DNA from 3 places in the Streptomyces sp. NPDC048473 genome. Region 1 is predicted to be linked to each of the others. Evidence: riboswitches for the same ligand, from Rfam matches in the RefSeq annotation. Region 1 holds a riboswitch; each other region holds the start of a gene.

What was found. Region 1 has a riboswitch for cobalamin ahead of ACGFU7_RS30305 (CbtB-domain containing protein). Riboswitches for the same ligand answer to the same signal wherever they lie in the genome.
Region 2: linked by a shared signal. The riboswitch ahead of ACGFU7_RS32350 (ABC transporter substrate-binding protein) and the one ahead of ACGFU7_RS30305 (CbtB-domain containing protein) in region 1 are both predicted to bind cobalamin.
Region 3: linked by a shared signal. The riboswitch ahead of ACGFU7_RS12090 (ribonucleoside-diphosphate reductase subunit alpha) and the one ahead of ACGFU7_RS30305 (CbtB-domain containing protein) in region 1 are both predicted to bind cobalamin.

The regions. Positions count from the first base shown of each region.
Region 1 covers NZ_JBICXE010000023.1:102,623-107,706, forward strand. Annotated here, with positions in the region: gene metE (5-methyltetrahydropteroyltriglutamate--homocysteine S-methyltransferase) at 1-548, opposite strand, end outside; cobalamin riboswitch at 712-930, opposite strand; gene ACGFU7_RS30300 (histidine phosphatase family protein) at 991-1,584, opposite strand; adenosylcobalamin (AdoCbl) riboswitch at 1,695-1,843, shown strand; gene ACGFU7_RS30305 (CbtB-domain containing protein) at 1,847-2,062, shown strand; gene ACGFU7_RS30310 (CbtA family protein) at 2,091-2,864, shown strand; gene ACGFU7_RS30315 (GNAT family N-acetyltransferase) at 2,978-3,484, opposite strand; gene ACGFU7_RS30320 (SDR family oxidoreductase) at 3,718-4,464, shown strand; gene ACGFU7_RS30325 (SDR family NAD(P)-dependent oxidoreductase) at 4,524-5,084, shown strand, end outside.
Region 2 covers NZ_JBICXE010000026.1:86,799-91,882, reverse strand. Annotated here, with positions in the region: gene ACGFU7_RS32365 (acyl-CoA dehydrogenase) at 1-344, shown strand, start outside; gene ACGFU7_RS32360 (acyl carrier protein) at 605-883, shown strand; gene ACGFU7_RS32355 (beta-ketoacyl-[acyl-carrier-protein] synthase family protein) at 880-2,103, shown strand; cobalamin riboswitch at 2,182-2,371, shown strand; gene ACGFU7_RS32350 (ABC transporter substrate-binding protein) at 2,406-3,473, shown strand; gene ACGFU7_RS32345 (FecCD family ABC transporter permease) at 3,527-4,561, shown strand; gene ACGFU7_RS32340 (ABC transporter ATP-binding protein) at 4,558-5,084, shown strand, end outside.
Region 3 covers NZ_JBICXE010000005.1:352,908-357,991, reverse strand. Annotated here, with positions in the region: gene ACGFU7_RS12090 (ribonucleoside-diphosphate reductase subunit alpha) at 1-2,059, opposite strand, end outside; cobalamin riboswitch at 2,194-2,331, opposite strand; gene mctP (monocarboxylate uptake permease MctP) at 2,496-4,133, opposite strand; gene ACGFU7_RS12080 (DUF3311 domain-containing protein) at 4,130-4,384, opposite strand; gene ACGFU7_RS12075 (GntR family transcriptional regulator) at 4,653-5,084, opposite strand, start outside.

The sequences.
Region 1 (5,084 bases):
TCGGCGGCGACGCCCGGAGCGGGCTTGGCCAGCAGCAGATAGGTCACCGGACCGACGAGCACCGGCCGAGGGCTGAGCCCGAGCGCCAGCGCTTCCTCGAACTCCGCGACCTGCTTGGTGGAATCGGCGGCGAAAACGGTGTCGGGGCCGAGCTCCGGCACCAGGTAGTGGTAGTTCGTGTCGAACCACTTGGTCATTTCGAGCGGCGCCACGTCCTGCGTACCGCGCGCCATCGCGAAATAGCCGTCCAGCCCGTCGGTTTCGACGGCTTCGCGATGCCTGACCGGTACGGCACCGACCATCACGCTGGTGTCCAGCACATGGTCGTAGTACGAGAAGTCGCCGGTCGGGACCTCGTGGATGCCGTCGTCGGCGAGCCGGCGCCAGTTGGCGCGGCGGAGGTCTGCGGCGGTCTCCCGGAGTGCGGCTGCGGTGACGCGGCCCTTCCAGTACCCCTCGACGGCCTTCTTCAGCTCCCGGTCGCCCCCTTGGCGGGGATAGCCGTACACGGTGGCCCGGGTTGCCGCGGCTGCGGACTTGCTGGTCACGGAACTCTCCTTCGCGAGCGTGTGTCCTGATACGACCCCGGGACGTATCGAAGGCGCGAAGGGATGACGGACCGGGCGGAACCGCAACGCCGTACCGGCGCGCATGCCCTGCCCGATATGTACGCCGACCCGCCCACGAGGTCACCGAGATCACCGTGTGCGTCCGACGCGCACGGGCAGTGGCAGGTCTTCGGACTCGCGGGCACATCTCGTGTACGAGACACCTACTGGCCGTCGCTTCCCGAACCCGTATCGGGTCCAGTGCTTGATGACGGCGGTCGTTCCCACTCACCGCTGCGGGGCAGTCCCGGATTCCCACCGGGTTCCCTCTTGCGACGCGCCTGTCTGGCGGACAGGGCGAACCAGCTGCACCACCACAGTAGGCGCTGACCGGCGGCGGCGGCACCTCAGTTGTTCATGCAGTGTGGGCCACGGGAGTACGTCAGTCCCCCGGAGCGGGGGACAGCGGCTGCCCACAGCGCAGGTTCCACCGCCCGGACCGGCCGCTGAGCCCGGTCAGTGTCAGCGGGGCGACGTCCAGCCGCCAGAATGCCTCCGTCGGCAGAGCGAGCGCCCGTACGATCACCGCCCGCACCACCGCAGGCTCGACGACCCCCAGCACACGGCCGCCCTCCTCGCCGTACAGGGACTCCACGGACTCCAGCCAGCGGCCGGCCCGGGCGCAGAACTCCAGCAACGATTCGCCGCCGTGCGGAGCCGCCGAAGGATCGGTCATCCAGGCCGAAACCGCCTCCGGCTCACTCCCGCTCACCTCCGCCAGCCGCTGCCCGCTCCACCGGCCCATGTCCCAGCCACGGAGCGTGAGTTCGGGCTCTGCACGCAACCCCAACACGTCGGCGGTCCCCGCGCACCGCTCGGACGGCCCGCACATATACCGGTCCGCCGCGGGCACCGCCGCCGCAGCGGCCCGGGCCCACCGAGCCCCGACCGCGTCGAGCGGCGCATCGCCGTCGAAGCGGGCCTCGCGCAGCGCGGCGTTGAGCGCTGGTGAGATCAACATCACCTGTACCGTCATGACCGGGTCAACTCCCTGAACTATGGCCCCTCCAGTGCGCCCACCATGGCATCCGGGCGTTCCGGCCCCGCCGACGGCACCATGGCCGCGCCCGCTCCCAGGCGGTATGGTCGCGACGAACATGACGAAGGTGTGACGGAAGTCCGGTGAGAATCCGGCACGGTCGCGCCACTGTGAACCCGTACCCGTACGGGAAGTCAGACCCGGCACCTTCGTCTCAGGCACCACGATCGGGACGCGTGTTCCCTCAGGAGGTTCTGTCATGGCACAGATTGCTGCCCCCGCCACCGCCGTACCGGCGATCACCCCCATCTCCCTGAAGGCCATTGCCCCTTGGGCGGTCTTCTTCGGCATCCTCATGCTCGTACTGCTGTACTTCGTCGGTGCCGAGCAGGGCGCCACCGCGGTCATCTCCGGCGAAGGTGTCCACGAGTGGGTCCACGACGGCCGCCACCTCCTCGGTTTCCCCTGCCACTGACGTACCGTCCGATCCAGGGGAAATCCTCATGAACTCCATATCTGTCAGAGCTCTGCTCGTCCGCGGCATGCTGGCCGGCCTCGCCGCGGGCGCGCTCGCTCTGGTCGTCGCCTACTTCCTCGGCGAGTCCCGGGTGGACGCGGCCATCGCTCTCGAAGAGGCGCACAGCCATGACCACGGCGGCGGCGAGGAACTCGTCAGCCGTACCATGCAGTCCACCGCCGGCCTTGCCACCGGTGTGCTCGTCTTCGGCGTGGCGATCGGCGGCATCGCCGCGCTCGTCTTCTGTTACGCCCTCGGCCGGATCGGCAGATTCGGCCCGCGGGCCACGGCCGCCCTGATCGCGGGCGCGGCCCTGCTGACGGTGTACATCGTGCCGTTCCTGAAGTACCCGGCCAACCCGCCGGCCGTCGGCAACCCCGACACCATCGGCCAACGCACCGCCCTGTTCTTCCTGATGGTCGCCCTCAGCGTGCTGTTGGCCGTCGCCGCCGTCATCCTCGGCAAGCGGCTGGCTCCCCGCCTGGGCACCTGGAACGCGACGATCGCCGCATCCGCCGCCTACGTCCTCGTGATCGGGCTCGCGTACGCGTTCCTGCCCTCGTTCAACGAGGTCGGAAAGGACTTCCCGGCCGGCCTGCTGTGGGAGTTCCGCCTGGCCACGCTCGCCGTGCAGGCCACTCTCTGGATCACCTTCGGCCTCGTCTTCGGCTGGCTGACGGAACGGCTTCTCGTGCCGAGGGCCGACTCCGTCAGGACCGGAAACGGCGCGGCGAACCGGGCAGCCACCGCGGCCGGCTGACCGACGCACCGCTGCCCAACAGAAGACATCGGAACCCGCCGGGAGCTTCCCGGCGGGTTCCGTCGTCCTGCCCTGCGCAGTCCCGCCCGGAGGGATGAGCGGCTGCGGGCTCTCTACTCCTCGGCCTGCCGGCTCCAGTCGATCCGGTAGTGCTTCAGCAGCGCGTCCTCCTTCACCAGGCGCATGCCGACGGCTGTCATGACGTGCTGGGAGGCGAGGTTGTCCAGGTCGGTGTCGCCGTGCACGCAGCTCACACCCTGGTCGCGGGCGAACAGGAGCAGTGCGCGCAGCGCCTCGGTGGCGTAACCCATTCCCTGCGCCGAGGGCACGAGGCCGTAGCCGATCGTGACGTGCCCGTTCTCGTCCGGAGCGCCATGGAATCCCAGGCCGCCGATCACCTCTCCGTCCTCGCGGCGGCGTATTTCGTACGAACCGAAGGGGCTGGGATCACCTGTCGTCGCGCATGTGCCGAGGAAGCGCTCGGCCGCGGCCATCTCGCCGGGGGACGGGTATCCGGGCGCCCAGTGGGCACCGTCTCCCGGCTTGCCCGCCATCACCTGCAAGGCATCGGAGGCGCGCATCAGGCGGAGGAGGAGGCGGGGAGTCTCAAGGTCGGTCATGACCGACCGAAGTATCACGCGGGGCGGGTGGAAGGCATCCGGATTGTCCGACGGGAGCGTCCGAAGCGGGGCGGGGACTCTGGTGGGGCCCTGCTGAGGCCTTGCAGGGCCCGGGGTAGCGCTGAACGTAGCGCTGTTACGCGAGAAAGGTAGCATCGATACTGCGTTGGTGTTAGCGTTGCTCTCGTCCGGTTACGGAATCCACCGGCCCACCTGAAACAGGGAGCACCGTCATGAGCGAGCAGAAAACCACCACGTGCCGGGTGGCGATCGTCACCGGAGGATCCCGGGGCATCGGCCGCGAGAGCGCCGAGCGACTGGCGTCCGAGGGATTCGCCGTCGTCATCAATTACGCGGGCAACCAGGCCGAGGCCGAGTCGGCGGTTGCGGCGATCACCGCGGCGGGCGGGCAGGCCATCGCCTTCCGCGCCGACGTGGCCGACGAGGTCGCGGTCTCGGCACTCTTCGACACGGCCGAGGAGACCTTCGGCGGAGTCGACGTGGTCGTGCACGCGGCCGGCGTCATGACGCTGGCGCCGCTGGTCGACACCGATCTGGACGCGTTGGACCGGATGCACCGCACCAACATCCGCGGGACGTTCGTCGTCGACCAGCAGGCGGCCCGCCGCCTGCGCAAGGGCGGGGCGATCATCAACTTCTCCAGCTCCGTGCTGTCGCTGGCCATGCCCGGCTACAGCGCCTACGCCGCCACCAAGGGCGCCGTCGAGGCCATGACCCTGATCCTGGCCCGTGAGCTGCGCGGGCGGGACATCACGGTCAACGCCGTGGCCCCCGGACCGACCGCCACCGCCCTGTTCCTGGACGGCAAGGACGAGCAGACCATCGCGAAGCTGGCCGGTCAGGCACCGCTGGAACGGCTGGGCACCCCGCAGGACATCGCCGAGGTGATCTCCTTCCTCGCCGGTCCGGCCCGCTGGGTCAACGGCCAGGTGCTGCGCGCCAACGGCGGCATCGTCTGAGCCGCCGCCACGACACGGCCCCGCCCACCCCACTTTCCGCACACCCCAGGAGGACAGCCATGAGCAGGACCATCGTGATCACAGGGGCGGGCTCCGGCTTCGGAGCGCTGGCCGCACGCGCACTGGCCGCTGCCGGACACACCGTCTACGCGGCCATGCGCAACACCACCACGCGCAATGCCGACCGGGTCGCCGAAGCGGCGCGGTACGCCGCCGAGCACGGCGTGGACCTGCGTACCGTCGAACTCGACGTGCTCTCCCAGGAGTCCGCCGACGCCGCCATCGCCACGATCCTGTCCGAAGCCGGCCGCCTCGATGTGATCATCCACAACGCCGGGCACATGGTCACCGGCCCCACGGAGGCATTCACCCCCGAGGAGCTGGCAGCGGTCTACGACACCAACGTGCTCGGCACCCAACGCGTCAACCGCGCGGCCCTGCCGCACCTGCGGGCCCAGGAGAACGGCCTGGTCCTGTGGATCGGCTCCACCTCCACCAAGGGCGGCACCCCGCCCTACCTGGCCCCCTACTTCGCCGCCAAGGCCGCCATGGATGCTCTCGCCGTCTCGTACGCGGCCGAGCTCGCCCGCTTCAACATCGAGACCAGCATCGTCGTGCCC
Region 2 (5,084 bases), on a different contig from region 1:
CGTACACGGACGCGGTGGCCGGTCTTCCGGACGGGCCCGCCCGTGAGCGACTGGCCGAGCTGCAGCGGCTGTTCGCACTCGACCGGATCGCCCGGAACAGCGGTGATCTGCTGGCCGCAGGGCATCTGACAGCCGATCAGGTCAACGGACTGCCGGAAGTCCTGGAACAGCTGATCACCGCCGTCGCCGCTCATCTGCCCGCCCTCGCCGACTCCTTCGCGCTGCCCCAGGAACTGCTCGCCGACTGGCCCATCGCGGGGGCCGATTACGTCGATGCGTACGACGATGCGGCGGCCGCCTGGCAGTCGGACGGGGACCGGGCGACGGCCCCGGGGGAGCGGTGAGGGCCGTGACAGGGACGGGAACAGTCGTTTGGGCGCAGCGGGTACGGGAGGTGGCCGGGGCCCTCGGTGTCCGCGTTGTGCTGCTGGTCTTCTGGGGTACGGCAGCCGTCCTGGCCAGGTGGTGCACGCGACCGCGGCAGGGCGGTGGCGAATCGGTTCGGCACAAGGCGTAACTGGAGACACGTCACCCAGTTGATTCGGCGTCGGGACGGTGCCCCCGCCGTCCCCGGCAGCCGTACCGAATGATGGAGAGGAAGCTCATGAGTGCGATTCATCCCAAGATCACCGAGGTTCTGACGCACACCTTCAAAGTGCCCGTCGCCGAGATCCGCCCGGATTCCACGATGGGCAGCCTGGATATGGACTCCCTCGCCGTCGCCGAGTTCGCCGTCCTCATCAGGGAGACGCTGGGCGGCGACGGGGACTTCGACAAGCTCCCCAAGGACGCCACCCTGGCCGACATCACGCGGTACATCGACGTGACAGCCGGCAGCGGGGTGCTGATGGGCGGCGAGGCACCGACGAGCAACGCCCGATGAACAAGCCCGCGATTGCCGTAACAGGCCTGGGAATGATCACCCCGGTCGGCAACGACACCGAATCCACCTGGAAAGGTGTGTGCGCCGGAGTCTCGCCGGTGCGTACCGTCGCGGCACTCGAAGGGTGCGAGATCGACTTCGCCTGCACGGTCGACGGGATCGATCTGGACGCCGCGATCGGCGGCCGTACGTCCTTCCGGATGGGGAAATACGTCAAGTTCGCCGTTCTCGCCGCCCGGGAGGCGGTCGCCGACGCCGGACTGGACCCGGCGCAGTGGGACGGCAGCAGGGTCGCGGTGGTCGTCGGCACCAGCAGCGGAGGTTCCGCCGCACTGACCGAGCAGGCCGTCGTGCTCGACCGGCACGGACCGGAAGCCACCTCGCCGGCGGGCATCCTGCTCACCATTCCGAACATGCCCGCGGCCGAGATCGCCATCCAGTTGCGGGCCACCGGTCCCAGCCTGGCACCGTGCACCGCCTGCTCGTCCGGCGCCACCGCCCTGTCCGTCGCCCGCGATCTGCTGGTCACCGGGCAGTGCGACATCGCGATCGCCGGAGCCACCGAATCGATCGTCTACCCGGTCGCCATGACCGGGTTCGCCCGGTCCGGAGCCGCGGCCCGGGCGGACGGCGACCCGGCCAGGCGGTGCCGGCCCTTCGCGGCCGACCGTGCCGGGCTGGTCATGGGCGAGGGCGCCGCCGTCATGATCCTGGAACGGGCGGACGACGCCGACGCCCGGGGCGCCGCGCCGCGGGCACTGCTCGCGGGCACCGGCGCCACCACCGACGCCCACCACCCCACCAGCCCGCACCCGTCCGGCGCGGTCGCCCAGACGGCGGTCGAGGCCGCGCTGCGCGACGCGGGCTGGGCGGCCGAGGACGTCGAGCACGTCAACGCACACGGCACGGCGACACCGGTCAACGACGCCACCGAGGCCGCCCTCATCAGCCGGGTCTACCCGCACCGGCCGCCCGTCACCGCCCCGAAGGGCGTACTCGGGCACTGCATGGGGGCGGCCGGAGCGATCGAGGCCGGACTGACCGTCCTGACGCTCCAACGCGGCGTCGTACCGCCGATCGCCAACCTGGACGCCCCGGCGCCCGAGTTCGACATCAACTGCGTCACCGAGCGACCGCTGCGGCAGCCCATCCGGCGCGCCGTCAGCCACTCCTTCGGCTTCGGCGGACACAACGCCGTGATCGCTCTTCAGCGTCCGTAGGCATCAGGCGGGTGGTGCGACGGGAGCACAGCCCGGCGTACCACCGGCCACACCGCCCATGAGCTGCGCAGAGGCTCGTGATAACTTGCCGGGGCCAGTCAAACTCCACGTAGGGGTCAGGGAATCCGGTGAGAATCCGGAACTGACGCGCAGCGGTGAGGGGGACGGGCGGGGCCACGGCCACTGGGACCACCCTCGGGTGTCCTGGGAAGGCGTCCCGTCCGTAGGAACCCGAGTCCGAAGACCTGCTGGCACCTGCGACCCGGTACTGGGCGCAGGGCTCCGTACAACGGGCTCCGCGCATGAGTCCCAAGACGCAGAGGGACTCCGTGCCGTCCATAGCCAGCCCTGTCCGCGCCATGGCCCTGCTCTCGGCGGGACTGATCCTGCTGACCGCCTGCGGGGGCGGAACCGGCAAATCCGCCGCGAAGTCCGACTCCGCCGACGGATACCCGGTGACGCTGAAGAACTGCGGACGCACCGTCACCGTCGAAGCCGCACCGCACCACGCCGTCTCGGTCGACCAGGGATCGACGGAGATCCTGCTCTCCCTCGGCCTCGCCGACCGGCTGGCCGCCACCGCGACCTGGACCGACCCGGTGATGAAGGGCCTGGAGAAGGCCAACGCCGAGGTTCCCAGAATCGCGGACAACCGGCCGTCGTCGGAGAAGGTCCTCGACCAGGAACCCGACTTCATCAGCGCGTCGTTCGAGTCGACCCTGGCCAAGGGCGGCGTCGCACCCCGCGAACAGTTCGAGGAACTCGGCGTCCCCACCTATGTCTCGCCCGCCGACTGCACCGGCAAGGACAACAGCGGCGGCGGCGACGGAGCCCGTACCGCGCCACTGACCATGGACAGCGTCTACGACGAAGTGCGCGACCTGGCCAGGGTGTTCGGCGTGCAGAAGCGCGGCGACACGCTCGTGGCGCAGCTGCGGGCCCGGGTGAAGAAGGCGACCGAGGGTGTCGACGCCTCCGACGCCACCCTCCTCTACTGGTTCTCCGACTCCAAGGCCCCGTACCTGGCCGGCTGCTGCGGAGCACCCGGCATCATCACCGGAGAACTCGGAGCGAAGAACGTCTTCGACGACACCCGTGAGGAATGGCCCCAGATCAGCTGGGAGACCGTCGCCGACCGCAACCCCGACGTCCTGGTCATCGGCGACCTGACCCGTAAGGCACAGACCGCCGAGAGCGCCGCGAAGAAGATCGAATTCCTGGAGTCCAACCCCGTCACGAAGAACATGGACGCCGTCAGGCACAAGCGGTACGTCCTGCTGAGCGGCCAGGCCATGAACCCGTCCATCCGGACGGTCGAGGGTGTGGAACGCGTCGCCGCCGGGCTGCGCGCGTTCGGGCTCGCGGGGTGACGGACACCGAACGGGCCACGGCGGTGGATGTGCCGCGGGCTTCGGAATCGACCGTGCGCGGCGGAACGGGTGTACGGAAGCTGCCCGGTGGGGCCCTATGGGTCTTCGGCGTCGCGCTGCTCGTGCTGTCCGTCGCGGTCGCCGTCACCATCGGCCCCGCCCGCATCTCCGTCGCCGACGTCTGGTCCACGGTGGCCTCCCACCTCGGCTGGGGCCACTCACGCCTCACCCCGATCCGGGACGGCATCATCTGGAACCTGCGCATGCCGCGCACCCTGCTCGCCGCGGTGTGCGGCGCCGGGCTCGCGGTATGCGGAACCGTCATGCAGTCCCTGCTCCGCAACCCGCTCGCCGACCCGTTCGTCCTCGGCGTCTCCTCCGGTGCGTCGACCGGCGCCGTTGTGGTCGTCGTCCTCGGCGTCGGCGGGGGAGCGGTGTCGATCTCGACCGGCGCGTTCATCGGCGCGCTCTGCTCGTTCGCCCTTGTCCTGCTGCTGAGCCACACCCTGGGCGGCACGACCGACCGGGTCGTCCTTTCCGGTGTCGCGGCCATGCAGCTGTTCTCCGCGCTCACCTCCTTCGTCGTGATGACCTCCGCCGACGCCGAGCAGACCCGCGGGGTGCTGTTCTGGCTGCTCGGCTCGCTCAGCGGGGTCGGCTGGACCGATGTGTGGATCTGCTCCGCCGTTCTCCTCGTGACGCTGCTGATCTGCCTCGGCCACGCCCGTACGCTCGACGCCTTCGCTTTCGGCCAGGACGCCGCGGCCACCCTCGGCGTCCATGTCGCGCGCACCCGGATCGTGCTGCTCTGCACGACCGCGCTGCTGACCGCCGCGCTCGTCAGCTCCGCCGGGGCCATCGGCTTCGTCGGTCTGGTCCTGCCGCACGCCGCCCGTGCGCTCGCCGGCTCCGGGCACCGGCGGCTGCTGCCGGTCACCGCCCTGGCCGGGGCGGTGTTCCTGGTCTGGGTCGACACCCTCGCCAGGACGGTCCTCGACCCGCAGGAGGTGCCGGTGGGTGTCGTCACCGCACTCATCGGCGTGCCCGCGTTCGTCCTGGTCCTGTACCGCACCCGGAGGATCACATGACGGGTGGAGCCACCGAGGGGCTGCGTGCCGAGCGGGTCAGCCGGGAGGCCGGCGGCCGACTCATCCTCGACGGGGTCCATCTCGCCCCGCCGCCCGGCGCCACCGTCGGGCTGATCGGGCCGAACGGCTCAGGCAAGTCGACCCTCTTGCGGGTGCTTGCAGGAGTCCTCGCCCCGGAGACGGGTGTGGTCACCCTCGACGGCCGACGGCTCGACGAGATCGGCCGCCGGACCGTGGCCCAGCGGGTCGCCGTGGTCGACCAGCATGCCGTCACCCAGGTCGAGTTGAGCGTCCTGGACGTGGTGCGCCTCGGGCGCATCCCGCACCGCAGGGCCTGGTCGGCGCCAGGCCGGGCGGACGACGACGCGGTGCGCGAGGCCCTGGAGCGGACCGGTCTCGCCGATCGCGGCGACCAGTCCTGGCACACCCTCTCCGGAGGCGAGCGCCAACGCGTCCAGATCGCGCGCGCACTGGCCCAGCAGCCGCGTGAGCTGCTGCTCGACGAGCCGACGAACCATCTCGA
Region 3 (5,084 bases), on a different contig from region 1:
GGATCCAGGCGAAGCCCTGCACGGAACCGCTCGCCTCGCGCAGCGCCTCACGGGTCCGCGCGTCCCACACGCCGAGCTGCTTCAGCTCATCCACCAGATACGCGTTGACCTGGAGGAACTCACCGCTGAGCGTCTCGCGCTTGAAGAGGTTGGAGACCTGCGGCTCGATGCACTCGTACACGCCCGCGATCGAGGCGATCGTCGCCGTCGGCGCGATGGCGAGCAGCAGCGAGTTGCGCATCCCGGTCTTCGCGATCCGGGCGCGCAGCGCGTCCCAGCGCTCCGGCCAGTTCAGCTCGGTGTCGTAGTGGTCGGGGTGCAGCACACCGCGCGCGGCACGCGTCTGGGACCAGGCGGGCAGCGGGCCGGAGCGCTCGGCGAGCTCGCAGGACGCCTCGTACGCCGCGAGCATGATCCGCTCGGAGATCTTCGTGGAGAGCGCGCGGGCCTCGGGGGAGTCGAACGGCAGCCGCAGCTGGAAGAAGACGTCCTGGAGACCCATGGCACCCAGGCCGACGGGGCGCCACTTCGCGTTGGAGCGGCCGGCCTGCTCGGTCGGGTAGAAGTTGATGTCGACGACCCGGTCGAGGAAGGTCACGGCAGTGCGGACGGTGGCGTCCAGCCGCTCCCAGTCGATGGTCCCGTCGGCGACGAACGCGCCGAGGTTGACCGAACCCAGGTTGCAGACCGCCGTCTCGCCGTCATCGGTGACTTCGAGGATCTCGGTGCACAGATTCGACGAGTGGACGACGCGGCCCGGCTCGGCGGTCTGGTTCGCGGTCCGGTTGGAGGCGTCCTTGAACGTCATCCAGCCCTGACCGGTCTGCGCGAGGGTACGCATCATCCGGCCGTACAGCTCACGGGCCGGCATCGACTTGCGGGCCAGCCCCTTGGCCTCGGCGTTCCGGTACGCGGCGTCGAACTCGTCGCCCCACAGGTCGACCAGCTCGGGCACATCGGCGGGCGAGAACAGCGACCAGTCGCCGTCCGCGTCGACCCGGCGCATGAACTCGTCCGGGATCCAGTGCGCCAGGTTGAGGTTGTGCGTACGCCGCTGGTCCTCACCCGTGTTGTCGCGCAGCTCCAGGAACTCCTCGATGTCCGCGTGCCAGGTCTCCAGGTAGACGGCGGCGGCGCCCTTGCGCCGGCCGCCCTGGTTGACGGCGGCGACGGAGGCGTCGAGCGTCTTCAGGAACGGCACGATGCCGTTGGAGTGCCCGTTGGTGCCACGGATCAGCGAACCGCGGGCTCGGATGCGGGAGTACGAGAGCCCGATGCCGCCCGCGTGCTTCGAGAGCCGCGCCACCTGGTGGTAGCGGTCGTAGATCGAGTCGAGCTCGTCGAGCGGGGAGTCCAGCAGATAGCAGGAGGACATCTGCGGGTGCCGGGTGCCGGAGTTGAACAGAGTCGGCGAGGACGGCAGATAGTCGAGCCGGCTCATCAGGCCGTACAGCGCCGCGACTTCGTCCAGGGCGCGCTTCGAGTCGTCCTCGGCGAGCCCGGCCGCGACGCGCAGCATGAAGTGCTGGGGCGTCTCGATGACCTGGCGGGTGAGCGGGTGGCGCAGCAGATAGCGGCTGTGCAGGGTCCGCAGCCCGAAGTAACCGAAGCGGTCGTCGGCGCGGTCGGCGAGCGAACGCTCCACCAGCGTGTCGAGGGCGGCCGCGTGCAGCGCGACGAACTCGGCGGTACGGTCCGCGATCAGGCCCTCGCGGTGCCCGACGGCGACCGAGGCGGAGAAGGAGACCGCGCCCTGGCCGGCCGCCTCGTCCGCGATGATGCGGGTCAGCAGCCTGGCCGCGAGCCGGGAGTAGGCGGGGTCCTCGGAGATCAGCCCCGCGGCGGCCTCCGTGGCCAGCGAGCGCAGCTCGGCCTCGTCCGACCGGGCGTTACGGCCGCGCAGCGCGGCGGCGGCGACGCGACCGGGGTCGGTGTCGGGCAGATCGACGGTGAGGTCGGTCAGGGTCCGCAGCAGTGCGGTCCCGGGCCCGTCGGTCGTGGCGTGCGTGGACTCGGCTGAATCGGCCACTGAAACCGGATCGGCTGGCGCGATGGTCACTGGGGCTATCCCTCGCTCGGCTCGGGGCCGGCGGGAGCGGGGAGCCGGGCAGGGCGATGCCCGGGGAAGGGCGGCGCTGCGCACGGCGTCCACCGGCCCTCCGCGAGGCCCGGACGTCTGGCATCCGGTTCGGTCGAGCCGGACGCACTGTCGGCAGGTCTTCGGACTCCCGGGTGCGCAAAAGCACACCGAACACACCGTTGCGGGACAGTTCCGGATTCGCACCGGATTCCCCTGCGGCGACAGCGAGCACGAGCATACATGTGGGGGCCGCCCGATGAGGCAGCCCCCACATGTTGTGTCGCGCAACGGAAGCCGAGCCGGCGGGACAAGCCGTGCGATCCCCTATCGGAGCAGACGAACGGCCCGTCGCGCCCCGGTGAGAAGGGCTCGACGGGCCGCCATCCGGCCGTGGGAGCGGTCTTGGGAGCGGCCGTCAGTGGCCGCCGCCCGGTGCCCCCGCCGTGGCCGGCGGGAGCTCCGCCCGGACGCCCGGGTCGCCCGCGTCGGCCGTGTAGTCGGCCGGGGAGGTCTCGTCGATCCCGGCGGGTGCCTTCACGGCGTTCAGGACGAAGGTGAGCACCACCGTCACCACCACGTTCAGCACGAACGCGGTCAGACCGATGTAACCGATCTCACCGATGCCGGGGATCTCCTTGGACGACCCGCCGAAGTGCGCCTGGGTCGGGCTGGCGACCCCGTACGCGGCCGCCGTCCCATACACCATGCCGGCCGCCCAGCCCGCGAGCAGCGCCCAGCGGTGGAACCAGCGGGTGAACAGGCCGCCGACCAGGGCCGGCATCGTCTGGAGGATCCAGATCCCGCCGAGCAGCTGGAAGTTGATCGCGACCGTCTTGTCCATGGTGAGGACGAAGGCGAGCGCGCCGACCTTCACCAGCAGCGACACCAGCTTGGAGACCTTGGTCTCCTGCTCCGGGGTCGCGTCCGGCTTCAGGAAGTCCTTGTAGATGTTGCGGGTGAAGAGGTTCGCCGCGGCGATCGACATGATCGCGGCGGGCACCAGCGCGCCGATGCCGATGGCGGCGAATGCGACGCCCGCGAACCAGTCCGGGAACATGTTCTCGAACAGCTGCGGGATGGCCAACTGCCCGTTGTCCACCTTGATCCCGGCGGCGATCGCCATGAAGCCGAGCAGTGCCAGCAGACCCAGCATCAGCGAGTACAGCGGCAGGATCGTGGTGTTGCGCCGGATCACATTGCGGCTGCGGCTGGAGAGCGTCGCCGTGATCGAGTGCGGATACATGAACAGCGCCAGTGCCGAGCCCAACGCCAGGGTGGCGTAGCCCCATTGGCCCGCCTCACCCGGCGCGAGCGCGCCGCGCGGTGCGCCCGTGGCCGGATTCTTCTGCGAGAACGCCTCGCCGGCCTTGGCGAAGATGTCGTCGAAGCCGCCGAGCTTGATCGGGATGTAGATGATCGCCACCGCGATGACCAGGTAGATCAGCCCGTCCTTGACGAACGCGATCAGTGCCGGCGCCCGCAGACCGGACGAGTAGGTGTACGCGGCGAGCACCGCGAACGCGATCAGCAGCGGCAGGTCCTTGACGAACCAGTGGGTGTTCTCGCCGCCGCCGACGCCCATCACGTCCAGCACCGCCTGGATGCCGACGAGTTGGAGCGCGATGTACGGCATCGTGGCGAGGATGCCCGTGACGGCGACCGCCAGCGAAAGCCCCTTCGAGCCGAAGCGCCCGCGGACGAAGTCCGAGGTGGTCACGTACCCGTGCTTGTGCGAGACCGACCACAGCCGCGGCAGGAAGGTGAAGATCAGCGGGTACACGAGGATGGTGTACGGCACCGCGAAGAAGCCGGCCGCGCCCGCCGCGTAGATCGCCGCGGGAACGGCGACGAAGGTGTACGCGGTGTACAGGTCGCCGCCGAGCAGGAACCAGGTGACCCAGGTGCCGAACGACCGTCCGCCCAGACCCCATTCGTCGAGGCTGGCCTCGTTCTCGGCCTTCCGCCAGCGCGCGGCCATGAAGCCGACGACTGTGACGGCCAGGAAGAAGAAGATGAAGACGCCGAGCGCGACGCCGTTCACGCCGTCCTTCATGCGGACGCACCCCCCTTGCGGGAGCGCTGGTCACGCTGCCACAGCTTGTACGCGGTCATCGTGAGCGCGGTGGAGATCAGCACCCAGAGCATCTGGTACCAGTAGAAGAACGGAATACCGATGAAGGTGGGGTCCACCTTCGCGTACGAACTCACCCAGAGCATCGCCACGAACGGCGCGATGAGACAGAGGGCGATGACCACCCGTACAGGTGTGACGGTGGGTGGTTTTCCTTCTGGGTCTGCTGGCATGCGGCGACTCCGTCCCCTCGCTGATCACCTGGTGTAATGCGCACGAAATCTAGGGGAGGCTTCCGGTCACCGTCACCCCCTGTCCGCATTGCGGTCCGGCAACGGTCTCGCGAGCGGGCGCGAATGTTCGGAATGCCGTCAAACGTACGGAAGTTGGTCTGTACCAAGATGCGCGAACGGCCCCCGTGGAGTAGTGGATTCCATGGGGGCCGCGACGGTTGTGCGTACGGGTGCGGTGGCCGGAATCAGTCGGCCGGCGCACTCGGGATCAGTCCGTCGGCCGCTTCAGACGCGCCACGAACTTATACCGGTCGCCCCGGTAGACCGACCGCACCCACTCCACCGGCTCGCCCCGCCCGTCCAGCGAGTGCCGGGACAGCATCAGCATCGGCAGGCCCACATCCGTACCGAGCAGTCCGGCCTCGCGCGGGGTGGCGAGCGAGGTCTCGATGGTCTCCTCGGCCTCGGCCAGCCGGACGTCGTACACCTCCGCCAGGGCGGTGTAGAGCGAGGTGTACTTCACCAGCGAACGGCGCAGCGCCGGAAAGCGTTTGGCCGAAAGGTGCGTGGTCTCGATCGCCATCGGCTCCCCGCTGGCGAGCCGCAGCCGCTCGATCCGCAGCACTCGGCCGCCGGCCGTGATGTCGAGCAGCCCGGCGAGCGTGTCGTCGGCCGTGACATAGCCGATGTCCAGCAACTG